Regions from separate parts of the Planococcus sp. 1R117A genome, predicted to be linked through region 2. Evidence: riboswitches for the same ligand, from Rfam matches in the RefSeq annotation. Region 2 holds a riboswitch; the other holds the start of a gene.

Region 1 (7,404 bases), on a different contig from region 2:
CCAGCTTGGCATGAGGAATTTCTTCCATCAAAGCGAGAGCATGCCCGTATGGCAAGATGGTATCTTCCGTCCCATGAATGATGAGCACAGGCATAGTCACTTGCTTGGAAGTACCTTGGAAAGACTCGTCAGATTCAAGCAAGGCATGATTGAACATACTCAGCAAATTATTGGCGCGCTCAATTTCCTGTCGGACTTGTGTCGTTGCACGTTCAGCATCAAAAGAATGTTTGGAACCGGACAAGAGGCGGGATCCTGTTACCAGATAATCGGCAACCACTGCTTTGTCGCTCCAATCGAGCTCAGCGCTCCTTGCATGATAGGCAAGGATCCGTTCGTCCATCGGAGGAAATTCACGGGATTCGTCGGTTTCAATGATGCCTGATGAAATCAATGTGATGCTTTGAATGCGTTCCGGATATTTGATTGCGGCAATCTGTGCCAGCATCCCCCCAAGCGACATGCCAATAAGATGTGCTTTTCCAAGGCCATAAGCATCCATGATCCGGAGAATATCGTCGGCCATATCCGATACCGTGTAATTCAGTTTTCCAGGCTCATAGCAAGTGGAACGGCCGACATCACGGTTATCGTAGCGGATTACAAAGCGACCTTGGTTTGCCAGTTTGCGGCAAAATTCCTCATCCCAATACACCATCGAAGACATCGCCCCCATGATCAAAAGAAGGGGCGGGTCAGTTGGATTGCCAAAGCTTTCCGAGAATAATTCTATGCCATCGCTGTGAATCATCTTTTCTGCCATCAGGTATTCCTCCATTCAGTAAATGAACTGTTAAAGAAAGTATAATTGTGTAATTCGTTGAATTCAATGAAGTAAAATAGAAGATAAGAAAAAGCGTTTCTCATGCCTTTAAGAAGGTTGAGAAACGCTTTTATTTGGTACATGGAAAGAAGAAACTCAATAAATTTCTGTGAGTTCCGTGTCTGAGTAAACGGAAACCTGGACTACCGCTTTTCCCTCGCCGATATTTTTGACGAAATGCGGAACGCAGGCATTCCAGCTGAATGAATCCCCTGCTTCGGCAATGATGGAATCTTCGCCTTGTTCAGCAAGGATTTTACCTTCCAGAACCAGATGGGATTCTACTCCTTCGTGTGCATTGCTTTCTCCAGTAGATGTGCCGGGAGGAAATTCAACAATCATCATCCGCAATCCGCCGATCGATGATAAATGCTCCACTTTCAAGTTATTGTATGTGGAGTAGCTCCGTTTATCTTTCCTGACCACTCGCATATGCTCTTGTTTTTCCAGCAGTAAATAAGGCAGCGGCACCTCCAGGTAATTGGAGATGGTTTGCAGCGTGCTGATGGACGGGGAACTATTATTATTTTCAATATTGCTGACAAAGCCTTTTGACAAACCTGTTTCTTCACACAGTTGGGCAATAGTTATTTTTTTCCGGTTACGTATGCTCCGGATTTTTGATCCGATATCCATTTTTTTCACCTCATTAGTTGCTTCATAAGAAACTTAGTTTTATTTTAGCAAACAAATGGTTGACATTCCAGTGAAACCTTGTTATCTTATAGAAAATAAAGATTCTTATTAGGAAACAAATTTGAGCTGAAGAGGCCATTTTTTCTGTATGGATGTTTCTTGATAAGAATATTTTATTCTTTTAATAGTTTTTCAATTCACACCCAGAAAAAATAATCACAGGGAGGATGAGCAGAATGAGCGCGCCTTTAGTTTACGAATTGCAAAAGCCACGTAACGCAGATCCTGGCAAAACTTATCCAGCACTTTTTGTCATGCATGGCATGGGCAGCAATGAAAAGGACATGCTGAATTTGGTTAACGGACTGGAAGAGCATTTTTATATTTTCAGTATTCGCGGACCGCTCGAACGGCCTCCAGGTTATGCCTTTTTCACGATTGAGCGATATGGGAAACCTCATCAGGAAGTGTTTGAGGCAGCGGTTGATAAAGTCAAAGATTTTATCGGCTGGGCTGAAGGCGAATATCCATTGGATGCAAGCCAGATTTACTTGCTTGGATTTAGCCAAGGGGCAATTCTTTCGATGGCAGCCGGGCTGGCATTAGGAAAGCGCATCAAGGGCATTGTCGCTTTGAGCGGCTATATCCCGGAATTCGTAAAAATCGAATTCCAGCAAAGTTCAATGGAAGGACTTTCGCTGTTCATCTCACACGGCGAACAAGATCAGGCCTTGCCCTTTGAATGGGGACAAGCAAGCCGGGATTATTTCCAAGGCTTGGGGGCGAATGTGACATTCAAGAACTATCCGGTACCGCATACAGTATCACTTCAGAATTACAAGGATTTTGAAAAATGGCTGCTGGATTCACTGGCATGACCAAAAAAAGAAAACAGATTTTTAGGAGGAAATAACAATGACAAATAAAGCAGAAGCAAGTACAGTATTGTTGCGTGTAGTATTGGGAATCAGTTTCTTTATCCACGGATTGGTGAAATTTCAGGGAGGCATCGGCAACACGGCAGGCTGGTTTGACAGTATCGGCATCCCGGGATCTTTAGCGTATGTAGTGGCTCTAATTGAAATGGTAGGCGGATTCGCGTTAATTATTGGATTAGGTACACGAATCGTATCGGCGTTATTGGCGATAGTAATGCTTGGTGCAATTTTCACTGCGAAATTGCCAGCTGGCTTTTTAGGCGACGGTGTGGGAGCAGGATATGAATTGGACATCGCTTTCATGGCAATCGCTATTTTCCTTGCAGTGAACGGCAGCAGAATGCTGGCAGTTGATGGCATCCTTTCAAAAGCACAGCAAAGCAAACACGAATCCAGCCATACAGCTTAATAAAGAAAAAGAAAAAGGCGTTTCCCGTTACCTCAAAGGTGATTGGAAATGCCTTTTTTGCTTTTAACTCGAAACCATGATGATGAATTCTCTATTAAGAGCTGCTTTATTATATAAAAGAAAATGAAATAACAAGGCCGTTTTTTATTTGGAGAGAAGGGTATAGAAAAGAATAAGGATACAATTCGAGTGAGGTCGGCATAAGCGAAAGAGCGCTACCTTGACAGGGTAGAGGTCTCTGGAATTTTTCAAAATATAGACTTACGATGGAGGGATCTGCTGTGAAATCAAACTCTTCAGAAGGAAACACTTCAAACAATAAATCCGCGATGGATAAAATTGCCGAGAAAGCAAAAGATGCTTTAGAGAAAGACGAGAGCAAGAAAGTCAATTTGGAAGGCCATTTTCAAAATGCACCTGACGAAGGAAGGGAAGATGTTCCGCAAAGTGATAAAATCATTAAAGACCGTAAGACTGGCGAAGAAACTTACATCGAGAATACCGGAGATAAATATTAAAAAGCGTATCAGATAACCTTTGAGGTTACCCGGTACGCTTTTCTTATGCTCTCCGCAGTAAAACCTTTTGCAGGAATTTCTGCGTACGTTCTTCAGTCGGATAGGTGAAGATGTCTTCCGGTTTTCCTTGCTCGACGATATGGCCATCGGCGATAAATACAACACGGTCGGACACTTCACGGGCAAAGTCCATTTCATGCGTAACGAGGACCATTGTCTGTCCTTCCGATGCCAGTTCTTTAATGACTGTCAGTACTTCTCCAACGAGTTCAGGATCAAGCGCAGAAGTCGGTTCATCGAACAACAGCAGATCAGGTTTTAAGGCAAGGATGCGTGCGATGGCTGCCCGCTGCTTTTGTCCACCAGACAATTGTTCGGGATACTGGTTTTTATGATCCAGTAAGCCAACTTTCTGCAGCAGTCCTTCCGCTTCAAAGACGACTTCCTGCTTGTTTCTTTTTTGTACGACGAGCGGTGCTTCAATGATGTTTTCAATCACCGTTTTATGCGGGAATAAGTGAAAATGCTGAAACACCATGCCGGAATATTGGCGGATGTCGATTTTCTGCTTTTTGGTCGGATTCTTTCCATTGAACGCCACGTGTACATTGTTGATTTGCAGCGATCCGGCAGAAGGGGTTTCCAGTAAATTAAGGCAGCGCAGCAAGGTGGTTTTTCCAGAGCCTGAAGGACCGATAATACTGACGACTTCCCCTTTTTCAATTTCAAACGAGATGGACTTCAATACTTCCACATCTTTAAATTTCTTACTTAGGTTTTCCACTTTAATCATATTCCGTACCTCCAATCAAGCTGCAACATAGCGGTTGGCTTTCTTCTCAAGATAATCCTGCAGCAGCGTGACCAGTGCACAAATTGCCCAGTAAATAAGCGCTACCAGAATATACAAAGTCAAACTTTCATAGGTTTGGCCAACCACCACTTTTGCCCGGTAAAACATTTCTGAAACCGTGATGACCATAGCAAGGGAAGTTCCTTTGATGATATCCATAAAAGTGCTCGATAAAGGCGGTAAGGCAATGCGTGTCGCTTGCGGCAAGATGATGCGGGTCATGGTTTGCCAATAGCTCATCCGAAGTGTTTCCGCAGCTTCCCATTGTCCTTTCGCTACAGAGGAAATGGCGGAACGGATAATTTCAGCTGTGTAGGCAGAAAAATGGATGCTGATGCCAATGATGGCTGCAGTTAATGGCGCCATCTCGATGCCCACCATTGGAAAGCCGAAGTACAGGATAAACAGCATGACCAACAGCGGTGTACCCCGCATAAAGGAAATAAACAGTCGGGCAGGCACTGAAATCAGTTTAAACCGGTTCATGCGGGCGAGGGCAACAAACAAACCCAGAACTAAGGCGAAAAACATACTGACTAGTGCGATTAAAATGGTTTGCCAGGCCCCCTCTAAAATGAAGGGGAGGGAGTCGAGCGCAATTTCTACATTGAATAGATATTCCCATTTAAAGTCGGTCATCGGAAGACTCCTTTACTCATTATGTATAGAGGAGGAATCCGGGGATTCCTCAAGGTTTTTATTCTTTCTCAAGAGGCTGTGTTACATCAGCACCCAGGAATTTGTTTGAAATTTCCTTGATTGTGCCATCAGCCAGCAATTCTTCAAGAGCACCATCAATTTTTTCTTTCAGCTCCGGGCTGTCTTTAGGCAATACGATTGCGCTGCTGCTGAAAGAGAATTTTACTTCTTCAGCAAGCTTTAAACCTGGTTTGTCGTATTGCTCAAGCGAACGCATCAATACGAGGTAGTCATTCAGCGTGGCATCAACGCGGCCATTGACGATTTCCGGAAGGACTGTATCAGAACCTGTATAGACAATTACTTCGGCTCCTTGTTCCTGTGCGAACTTCGAGTAATTGCTTGTCGCGGAACCGCCAACTTTTTTACCTTTTAAATCTTCTACAGATTCTATGCCTGAGTTATCGCTTTCACGCACAATGGCAGAACCATAAGAATGCTTGATCGGGATGGTGAAATCAAATTTTTCTTTGCGCTCATCTGTGACAGAGAAATCGTTTGCTGCTATATCGATCTGGCCGTTGCGGAGTGCCGGAAGCAAGCCATCAAATTCCATTTCTTTAAACTCGACTTCCAGCCCAAGTTTCTCGCCTAAAGCACGGGCTACTTCCACATCATAACCGGTCAATTCTTTCGTTGTTTCGTCATGGTATGTAATAGGATAATAAAGACCTTCGGTTCCAACGACGATTTTTCCGGATTCCTGGATGCGTTCCCAGGAATTTTGTTCTTTGCCTTCTGTTGAAGCGGTTGCTTCACTAGTGGATTTTTCGCTGCCGCATGCCGCCAATAACAAACCGATTACGGCTACGACAAACAATAATAAAAAGCTTTTTGAATTTTTCATTCTGTTACACCTTCCTTTTCTATAAGTTTACTTGGTTTAAAGTTAATAGAATTGCTCTCGCATGAAGGCAAACAAAAAGCCTCTTCCATAAGAAGAGGCTGACATGCGAAATCACATTGAATATCCAGCTCTTCTTATCTCTCAAGCTCATGCTTGTTGGATTTGGCACAGTGCTCAATTTTGAGCCCGCTGCCGAGGTTTCGCAGGGCCAATCCCTCCACCTCTCATGATAAGAACGAATTACTATTAAACTATGTAGAAAACTTTACCACCATTGCATTTAATCGTCAACATAATATTCTGACAGAATGATTTTCTCAACTTTAAATCCGCTTCTGGTTTAATAAATTCATTTTTCTCTTCACTATGCATCCATTAAACAGGACTCGGCAAACGTTTATCAAGAAGGTGAAAAACAAGAAAAATTCTTGGGAAAAAAAGTGATTTAAGAAAGGGGGAAGTTTGGAAATCCAGTTGTACCAACGGTTTTATGCAATGTGAATCTGTTGACAGCCGAACAGTTTTGAATATAATTTTAAGTAGAAAGACCAGAATTAAAAGAAAGGGGTAAGAAGAAAATGTGGGCGTTGAAAGTCATCGCATGGCAAGCCCGAGTTGTAGAAGGGTGGCCATAGGAAAACCGGTTGCTTCTAAAAAAGTGATTAGGATCTTGTGACTTTTGAAAAGCTGGCATTAACCAAAAATACTTTAAAAAGGAGAAGATCACAATGAGCACTTTGTTTCCAAGAAAACAAACTGACCTATTCCCAAGCCTCTTTGGAAGCGGATTGGAATCTGACTTCTTTAATAAGTTTTTTGGGGAAAATACCTACCCTCAAGTTGATATAAGAGAGAAGAAAGATGGCTATGAATTTATGGTCGATCTTCCTGGATTCTCAAAAGAAGAAGTCGAAGTGGAGTACAAAGACGGCTATTTGGAAATCCGCGGTGAAAGAAACCAAAGCTGGGAGTCTAATGATGAAGAAGGACGCTTCGTACGCAAAGAACGTTCTTACGGTTCATTCAAGCGCAGCTTCTATATTGGTGAAATTGATGAAAAACAAATTATAGGCTCATTTGAAAAAGGGGTATTGATGCTTCAAGTGCCTAAGTCCAATGAGCAGGCACGAAAAGACAAAGGTTACCGGATTCCAATCGAATAAGGCATCGCCTCATATTCCCATTATTTATCGGGAAGCGCAAAAAGCCGGAGTGCAGCTGTAAATCAGCTGCACTCCGGTTATTTTTGTTTATGCATGATAATCGGTTACCACAAAAGTTCCCGTAGTAGCAAAATTAGACATATCTTCGAAAATGCCTTCAACTTCAGATAATCCGATTTCGCGCGTCACCATTTTGCCAGGCTGCAATTTTCCAAGAGCGACTTGCTCTAAAAGAGAAGTGAAGCGGAAAGCAGGAATCCCAAGAGTGGTGATAAATGATTTCTCAGTAAGGACCATGTGATCGACCGGAATGGAGATGAATCCGGCCTCTTTCTTAGAGGTCACGCCGATTTGTAAATGACGTCCACCTTTTTTCAAGCTATTGATGGCCGGTACACAAGTTTCTGTGATTCCAAGGGCGTCTACGGAAACATCTGCGCCGCCTTTTGTGATTTCTTGCACAGCTTCAACAGGATCATTGTCTTTGCTGTTGATGACAAAGTCAGCACCCAATTTCT
Region 2 (7,404 bases):
ACCTGTCAATCATCTATGTGCAACATATGAAGCGTTTGACGTTAGAGAGAAAGCGGTTCATCGATGGCAAAGTCGAAAGCCGAAGCTGCTTCTTGGACAAACTTGAGGACCTTCATTTCTTCCTGGACACAAGCTCTATAGAACTATTTGTCAATGGAGGAGAGGAAGTGTTTACGGCGCGATTTTTTGCTGAAGCACATGATGTAGATGTTTCCCTTACAGCAGATGGGCAGGTGGATGTAACTCTTGAAAAGTGGAATTTGCGGAATCCGAAAGAGCTTTGAATCATTCCAAGATAAAGGCGCAAAGATTAAAGCTATTGCATTATCGAGTTCTTCAAACTAGGTGCAGAGCTATTGGCCAAAGTTACTTCGGCCGGTGGCTTTGCTCCATATTTTTTATAATACCAGAAGAAAAAGTGGAAGCCGTGTCTGCCTAAAGAGGCTTCTTCAGCTCGTTTCAGTTTTGGATTACTTGGTCCACTAACCGTATAGGCAGGTTACACAAAAGGGGGAATTTCATATGTTTGACGTAGTCGCACTTGGTGAACTTTTGATTGATTTTACACCAGCCGGAAAATCTGCAAATGGAAATACCTTGTTTGAAACGAACCCTGGTGGAGCACCTGCTAATGTTCTAGCAACGCTAGCTAAATTCAATGCGAGGACTGCATTTATAGGGAAGGTGGGGACTGACCAATTCGGCTCTTTTTTAGGGCATACACTACAAAAAGGCAAAATCGATACGCAAGGCTTAGTTTATTCAGAAGATGTAAATACGACATTGGCGTTTGTTCATCTGAAGGAAGACGGCGATCGCTCTTTCCAATTTTACCGTTCCCCTGGAGCAGACATCATGCTGAATGAACAAGAAGTCGATATTGTAATGGTTCAAAGTGCGAAGATCTTTCATTTTGGTTCTCTTTCGATGACACATGAACCGGCAAAAACGGCAACATTAAAAGCAGTAAAAGCGGCACAAGAGAAAGATGTTTTAATTTCTTATGATCCTAATCTGCGCCCGGCGCTTTGGGAAAGTTTAAGCCACGCAAAAGAAACGATCATTGAAGGCCTGCAGTATGCGGATATTCTGAAAATATCTGAAGAAGAATTGGAATTTATTACGGACATTCGTGATCTTGAAGTAGGGTCACAATTTTTGTTTGAGAAATTCGGTCTGAAAATTGCCTTAATCACTTTAGGTTCGAAAGGCTGTTTTTATCGATTTGGCAAAGATACAGGGCATGTAAATGGATTCCAAGTAAATACTATTGATACCACGGGAGCAGGAGACATATTTTTGGGAGCTTTTTTGCATCAATTTATCAAGAAAGAGATCTCTTGGGATTTAGTTCAAGCAGAAGACGTTGAAGAAATGATTTTATTTGCTAACGCGGCTGCGGCTTTGGGAACGACTAAAAAAGGTGCGATTCCTGCAATTCCTCACTTAAACGATGTGAATGAATTGATTGATGGAAGAAAGTGAACAGCCGAAAATAGCCGCTGTGCGAGCCGGAATTTAATATCGCCTTAAAAAACCGCAATGTTCCGGATTGCGGTTTTTGTATTTTTATCTGGAAAGTAAGCGGACTACGCAAACAGTCACTGATATGATAAATCCGGTTTTCTGCAGTGTAAGTTTAAGGCAACAAAAAAACGCCCCGAAGGACGTTTTCCTGATCAGCGATTGCGCAGCTTAGACAATAACCGGAGAATTTCAAGATACAACCAAACCAATGTCACCAGCAAACCGAAAGCGCCGTACCATTCAAAATATTTCGGGACACGTCTTTCGGATGCATTTTCAATAAAGTCGAAGTCCAGCACCAGATTGAGAGCGGCGATAATGACAATGACAACAGAAATTGCAATGCCTATAGGCGATGATTCATGCAGGTAAGGAATTTGAAAACCGAAAAAACTGCCGATAAACGAAATCAGGTAAACGATGAAGATGGCGCCAGTAGCGGCCACGACACCCATCCTGAAATTCTGGGTGACTTTGATAAAGCCCGACTTATAAGCGAGCAGCAAACTCAGCAGCACACCGATCGTCAGAAGGACCGCCTGGAAGACGATACCGCCGTATTGGACTTCGTACTGCGCCGATACCGCACCAAGAAACAACCCTTCCAACAACGCATAAAGCGGCGCTGTGAAAGGCGACACTTTCGGTACAAAAATCGTGATTAAAGCTACAATCAGTCCGCCGATGGCTCCCACCAGGATTAACGGCATTGCGCTGTTTGGATTGCTGAGGAACTGATTCCAGGAATAGACGGACGTAGCCAGCAATAAAAGCATTAGAATTAATGTCTTATTCACAGTGCCTTGGATGGTCATTTGCTTGCCTGCTACAGCCCCATCGAATTTTTTGAACGACTCATCATTTAAACTCGGGTTTCCACTTCTCAATTGTCTCACCTCTTTTAATAGTTGAAGCAGCTTCAATTATCTCCCTACATTCCAAATGGACGAAATCAGTTAAATATAAGTTCAATTCTTTGAAAATGCTTCAACTTGTACTACGTTTCGGGCAAGCGGAAAGTTTCACTGAAATGTAATGAAGCGCACATTTTTTTGCTTATGCGGCGAAACGGAAATGGTTTGAAGAAAAAGAAGGGGAACAGAAAGTATTCTAGCAGGGAAAGATAGTAAACGAGATTGAAAGGAAAGTATTTTCGCCCGAAAGGAAAGTAAATCCGTATACTGGAACTAACTTTCTCTCCAGAGCCTAATAAATTACATCAAAAAAGGCTTTTCAGCAGAAAATTATGGCAGGATGTCTGGGCAGTGAACAGCGGACTGGAAAAGTTGCAGTGATTAATGAACGGAGGGTATAAGGCTTTAAAACGATATGCTTTTTATAGGTTCATATACCTCTATAAATGATCATCTTAATAATTCTTTTACAATAAAATTATCTTTTGCCCTATTGTGTATCTTTTCAAGCATTGGTATCATGAAAAACGATGCAAGTTTAATATAAATGTAAAATATATCTTATTTTATTTTTCGTCAAAACAAATATATATCAAAAATACATGAAATACATCAAGTTTCAAGTTGTTCAGTATTTATTCGGGAGGAACACCATGCGCTTTCAGGGAATCAGTTTAGAAGAACTAGAAGAATTAGAGCAAGAACTGCTGGGCCTTGGCGAAACCAAGCTCGGCGGTTTAAGCTATTCCAAGATAGAAGTGTACGATGCCATGCACAGCCAATTAGAGGCGCTGGTGCAAGACGATGAAGATTATCGCGCTTATTATAGCTACATCAAGAAAAAGTTAGTATCCTACTTATTGCGCTATGGCATGCACACGTACACGGATCATCTAACCATCTATGAGGATACGGAAAAGGTTCTGAAAAAAGTTCTTTCTTACGATTCCCAAAATCCGATTGCGGCTTATCGCCTCGGCTTTTTGGCTTACCGTTCAGGTATCCATAGCGAAGCGGTGATGTACCTCCAGCAGGCACTGAGCAGCCAGACTTTTTATACCGACAAGCGCTTTTTGCTGAACGCTGAACAAATCAGCCGCGCCGTCCTGTATTTGACGAATAGTGCTCTGCATACCGCCATCCAAGGTGAAGTGCCTTCGAGCGACATAATTTCCACCAGCTATACATCGTTGCCGACGCAGCTTTGCTACAACGACGGCATGCTGAAGAGCCACGCTTACCGAATCGTGACGCCTTTCGGTGCTGTGCTTTGCTCGGAAGAAGAAAGCGGCGAGCAGCAGATGAAGGATGTCATTTCACTGAAATTCAATAAATTTGGCGCTCTCTTGACCTACAATGGCATTTCGGAACAGCTGTCACCTGTCCAAGCCAATGTACTGCGCTATCTATTGGTGAAAACCCGCCGCGGTGAAGCGGCAACTCCATGGTCGCTGAAAGACTACTTCCTGTTTACGCATGTCATCACAGGCGTTCCGGAAAAAACATTTTCATTAGTGGTTGCAGAAGTGAAGCGAATCATGGCTGAAATGGAAATTCCAGCGTCGATAAAAGTGGCGGAAGATGAGAAATCCGGGTATTATTTTGACGGTTCGTCGCCATTCGTGGTAATCGACCGAGTGGATGAGGAACTGTCCCTCTAGCAGCCAGATTGAAGCCGATGGTTGAATTTTATTAATAAAGGTTTGACAGTAGTCACAATCTTTAATACTATTAGAAACATATTAAACACAATTGCATATGGAACATTATCAAGAGAGACCGAGGGACAGGCCCTATGACGTCCAGCAACCTACAGAGCGATCTGAGAAGGTGCTAATTCCTGCAGAATGATTTCATTCTGAGAGATAAGCCTAATCCATTCGGTGCCTCTTTCTTTATGAAAGAGGCATTTTTTATTGGCAAAAAAGGAGGGACACCATGATCAGCATCACGAATCTTTCAAAAGGCTATCAAACGAAAAAAGGAATGGTTACTGGAGTCGATAACGTCACGCTGACAATCAACGAAGGCGAGGTGTTCGGGATCGTCGGCTACTCAGGGGCTGGGAAAAGCTCCTTGCTTCGCTGCATGAACTTGCTGGAGCGCCCGACAAGCGGCGAAATTAAAGTTGACGGCTTGGATTTGGCCAAACTGAAAGGTGAAAAGCTGCGGCAAGCCAGGCTGAAAATCGGTATGATCTTTCAGCATTTTTACTTGATCAGCCAAAAGACCGTGGCTGAAAATATCGCTTTTGCATTGAAAGCGGCCAAGTTGCCAAAAGGGCAAATAGCGAAACGCGTCGACGAACTGCTCAACATGGTCGGCTTGACCGATAAGAAAGACGTCTATCCGGCACAGTTGAGCGGCGGCCAAAAGCAGCGTGTCGGCATTGCCCGGGCATTAGCAAATAACCCGTCCGTTCTGCTGTGCGATGAAGCCACATCCGCCCTCGACCCAAATACAACCTTATCGATTTTGCGGCTGCTGAAAAAAATCAACCGGGAGCTGAACATCACCATCGTGTTAATCACCCATGAAATGAATGTCGTGAAAGAAATCTGCGACCGCATGGCAGTGATGCAAGACGGCCGTGTCATCGAAGAAGGAGAAGTCTACGATTTGTTCTCAGCTCCGAAAGCGGAACTGACCAAGGAATTTATCTCATCGGTCGTATCGTTCGATGTGCCGCAGCCGATCCTTGCAGCTTGTACGGGACGTGTCATCAAAGTGCAGTTCAAGGGAGCGGTCGCCGGAGAAGGCGTCATCACCGATACGGTTCAGAACTTTGACGTCAAAGGGAATTTTCTCCATGGCTCAATCGAATATATACAGGAAAAGCCTCTTGGCTTGTTCTTGATGGAAATACAAGGCAGGGCCGATAACATTCACCGGGCCATCACTTATATGGAAGGCCGGGGAGCAAATGTGGAGGTGATTGCAAATGGGATTTGATTTTCAGCATATGATGGAATTGTGGCCGGACATCTCGAAAGCGTTCGGCGAAACTTTATATATGATCGGCGTGTCTCTCGCTATTGCGATCGTCATCGGCTTGCCGCTCGGCATCGTATTGTTTGTTACTGACAAAGGCTTGTTTTTGCAAAACCGTTTCATCAAATCCGTGTTAGGGTTTGCCGTCAATATGATCCGGTCGATTCCGTTTATCATCTTGCTTGTCGCTTTGATTCCACTTACAAAACTGTTGGTCGATTCCACAATCGGCCCAGCAGCAGCGAGCGTATCGCTGTCGGTTGCCGCGATTCCATTTTTCGCCCGTATCGTCGAGACGTCACTGCGTGAAATCGATAAAGGCGTCATCGAAGCAGCGGTTGCTGTCGGCGCCACGCCATGGATGATCATCAAAGATGTGCTGCTGCCGGAAGCGAAAGCCGGCATCATCCAAGGGATTACCATCACCATCATTTCACTCGTCGCTTACTCTGCGATGGCTGGAGTGGTCGGAGGCGGCGGCATCGGCGACTTGGCGATCCGCTTCGGCTATTACCGCTATGACAACACCATCATGATCGTCACCGTCGTCATCTTGATTGTTCTTGTCCAAATCCTTCAGCAATTGGGAGACTGGACTTCTAAAGCAGTAGACAAACGATAAATAAGGGAGAGAACCTCACATGAAAAAATTCTTATTGCCAGCTATCCTGCTCGTACTACTGACATTGCTCGCTGCTTGCGGCGGCGAAGAATCCAGCGCCGACAGCAAGTCCATCAAACTTGGCGGCACAGCCGGCCCATACAGCGATATGCTGACCCAAGCATTCAAACCGGCTCTTGAAGAAAAAGGCTATACAGTAGAAATCGTTGAATTCAGTGATTACATCCAGCCGAATAACGCTTTGGACACCGGGGATCTGGACGCTAACTTATTCCAGCACTCGGTTTACCTGGAAAACTTTTCGAAAGAAAACGGCATGGATTTGACCGGATTGATTACAGTGCCGACGGCTCCAATGGGTATTTATTCCAATAAATATGACTCAATCGAAGAAATTAAAGATGGTTCGACCATCGCCATCCCGAACGATCCGGTCAACGCTGCCCGGACATTCTTAATACTGCAGGATCACGGCTTGATCACTTTGAACCCCGATGCAGAGGAACTGACAGTTTCAGAAAAAGACATCGAAACAAACACGAAAAATCTGGTGTTCCAGCCGATCGAAGCCGGTGGATTGCCGCGTGCAGTTGAAAGCTCAGACTTGGCAGCTGTTCCAGGGAACTTCGCATTAGCGGCTGATATGGACTTGCTAGAGGCATTGGTTCTTGAAAACATGCCGGACCGATACCGCAACTTGGTAGCAGTTAAAACCGAAAACAAAGACACGCAGCTTTCAAAAGATCTGGTGGAAATCGTAGAATCACCGGAATTTGAAGCATTGATCGATTCTGATTTTGAAGGATTCGGCAAGCCGGAATGGATGGCAAACCGCTAAGAAAGGGAGATTATTGTGGAAGATATTGTTGTAAAAGGAGCCCCGGCTGAATATGTCTGTAATGTCGGGGTGCTCAATGGCCTTGAAGATAAACTGATTGACAGAAACATCAGGAAAGCGCTGATTTTGACCGGCACCAAATCCTGGAAAGCGCTGAAACCCTATTTTCCAGAACTCGAAAAAGTCGAAGTGGCTTTTGAAATCTACCGGGGGGAATGTTCTCTCCCTGAAATCGCCCGTGTTGCCGAAATCGCAAAATCTCTGGGAGCCGATGCCATTATCGGAGCCGGCGGCGGCAAAGTGCTTGATATCGCAAAAGCTGTTGCCAATGACAACGGCATCCCTTCGGTGCTGATTCCAACATTGGCATCAAACTGTGCGCCGTGGACACCGCTTAGTGTCATTTATACGGATGAAGGGACGATGACCCATTACACCATTTTTCCGGGAAGCGTCGATTTGTTATTGGTCGAACCAAGAGTGCTGATCGCCGCGCCGGTCCCGATGCTGAT

The links. A riboswitch is a leader RNA that binds a small molecule or an ion and turns the genes downstream of it on or off. The one in region 2 is predicted to bind S-adenosylmethionine.
Region 1: linked by a shared signal. The riboswitch ahead of ACSFXN_RS15730 (transporter substrate-binding domain-containing protein) and the one ahead of ACSFXN_RS09870 (methionine ABC transporter ATP-binding protein) in region 2 are both predicted to bind S-adenosylmethionine.

What each region holds. Positions count from the first base shown of each region.
Region 1 covers NZ_JBPRLO010000005.1:219,460-226,863, forward strand. Annotated here, with positions in the region: gene ACSFXN_RS15695 (alpha/beta fold hydrolase) at 1-763, opposite strand, end outside; gene ACSFXN_RS15700 (helix-turn-helix domain-containing protein) at 920-1,459, opposite strand; gene ACSFXN_RS15705 (alpha/beta hydrolase) at 1,696-2,337, shown strand; gene ACSFXN_RS15710 (DoxX family protein) at 2,375-2,806, shown strand; gene ACSFXN_RS15715 (hypothetical protein) at 3,088-3,324, shown strand; gene ACSFXN_RS15720 (amino acid ABC transporter ATP-binding protein) at 3,368-4,117, opposite strand; gene ACSFXN_RS15725 (amino acid ABC transporter permease) at 4,133-4,816, opposite strand; gene ACSFXN_RS15730 (transporter substrate-binding domain-containing protein) at 4,875-5,723, opposite strand; SAM riboswitch class I at 5,855-5,959, opposite strand; gene ACSFXN_RS15735 (Hsp20/alpha crystallin family protein) at 6,452-6,886, shown strand; gene ACSFXN_RS15740 (zinc-binding dehydrogenase) at 6,974-7,404, opposite strand, start outside.
Region 2 covers NZ_JBPRLO010000003.1:23,352-30,755, reverse strand. Annotated here, with positions in the region: gene ACSFXN_RS09890 (glycoside hydrolase family 32 protein) at 1-284, shown strand, start outside; gene ACSFXN_RS09885 (PfkB family carbohydrate kinase) at 523-1,485, shown strand; gene ACSFXN_RS09880 (Bax inhibitor-1/YccA family protein) at 1,680-2,414, opposite strand; gene ACSFXN_RS09875 (hypothetical protein) at 3,095-4,102, shown strand; SAM riboswitch class I at 4,205-4,313, shown strand; gene ACSFXN_RS09870 (methionine ABC transporter ATP-binding protein) at 4,380-5,393, shown strand; gene ACSFXN_RS09865 (methionine ABC transporter permease) at 5,383-6,054, shown strand; gene ACSFXN_RS09860 (MetQ/NlpA family ABC transporter substrate-binding protein) at 6,074-6,892, shown strand; gene ACSFXN_RS09855 (iron-containing alcohol dehydrogenase family protein) at 6,908-7,404, shown strand, end outside.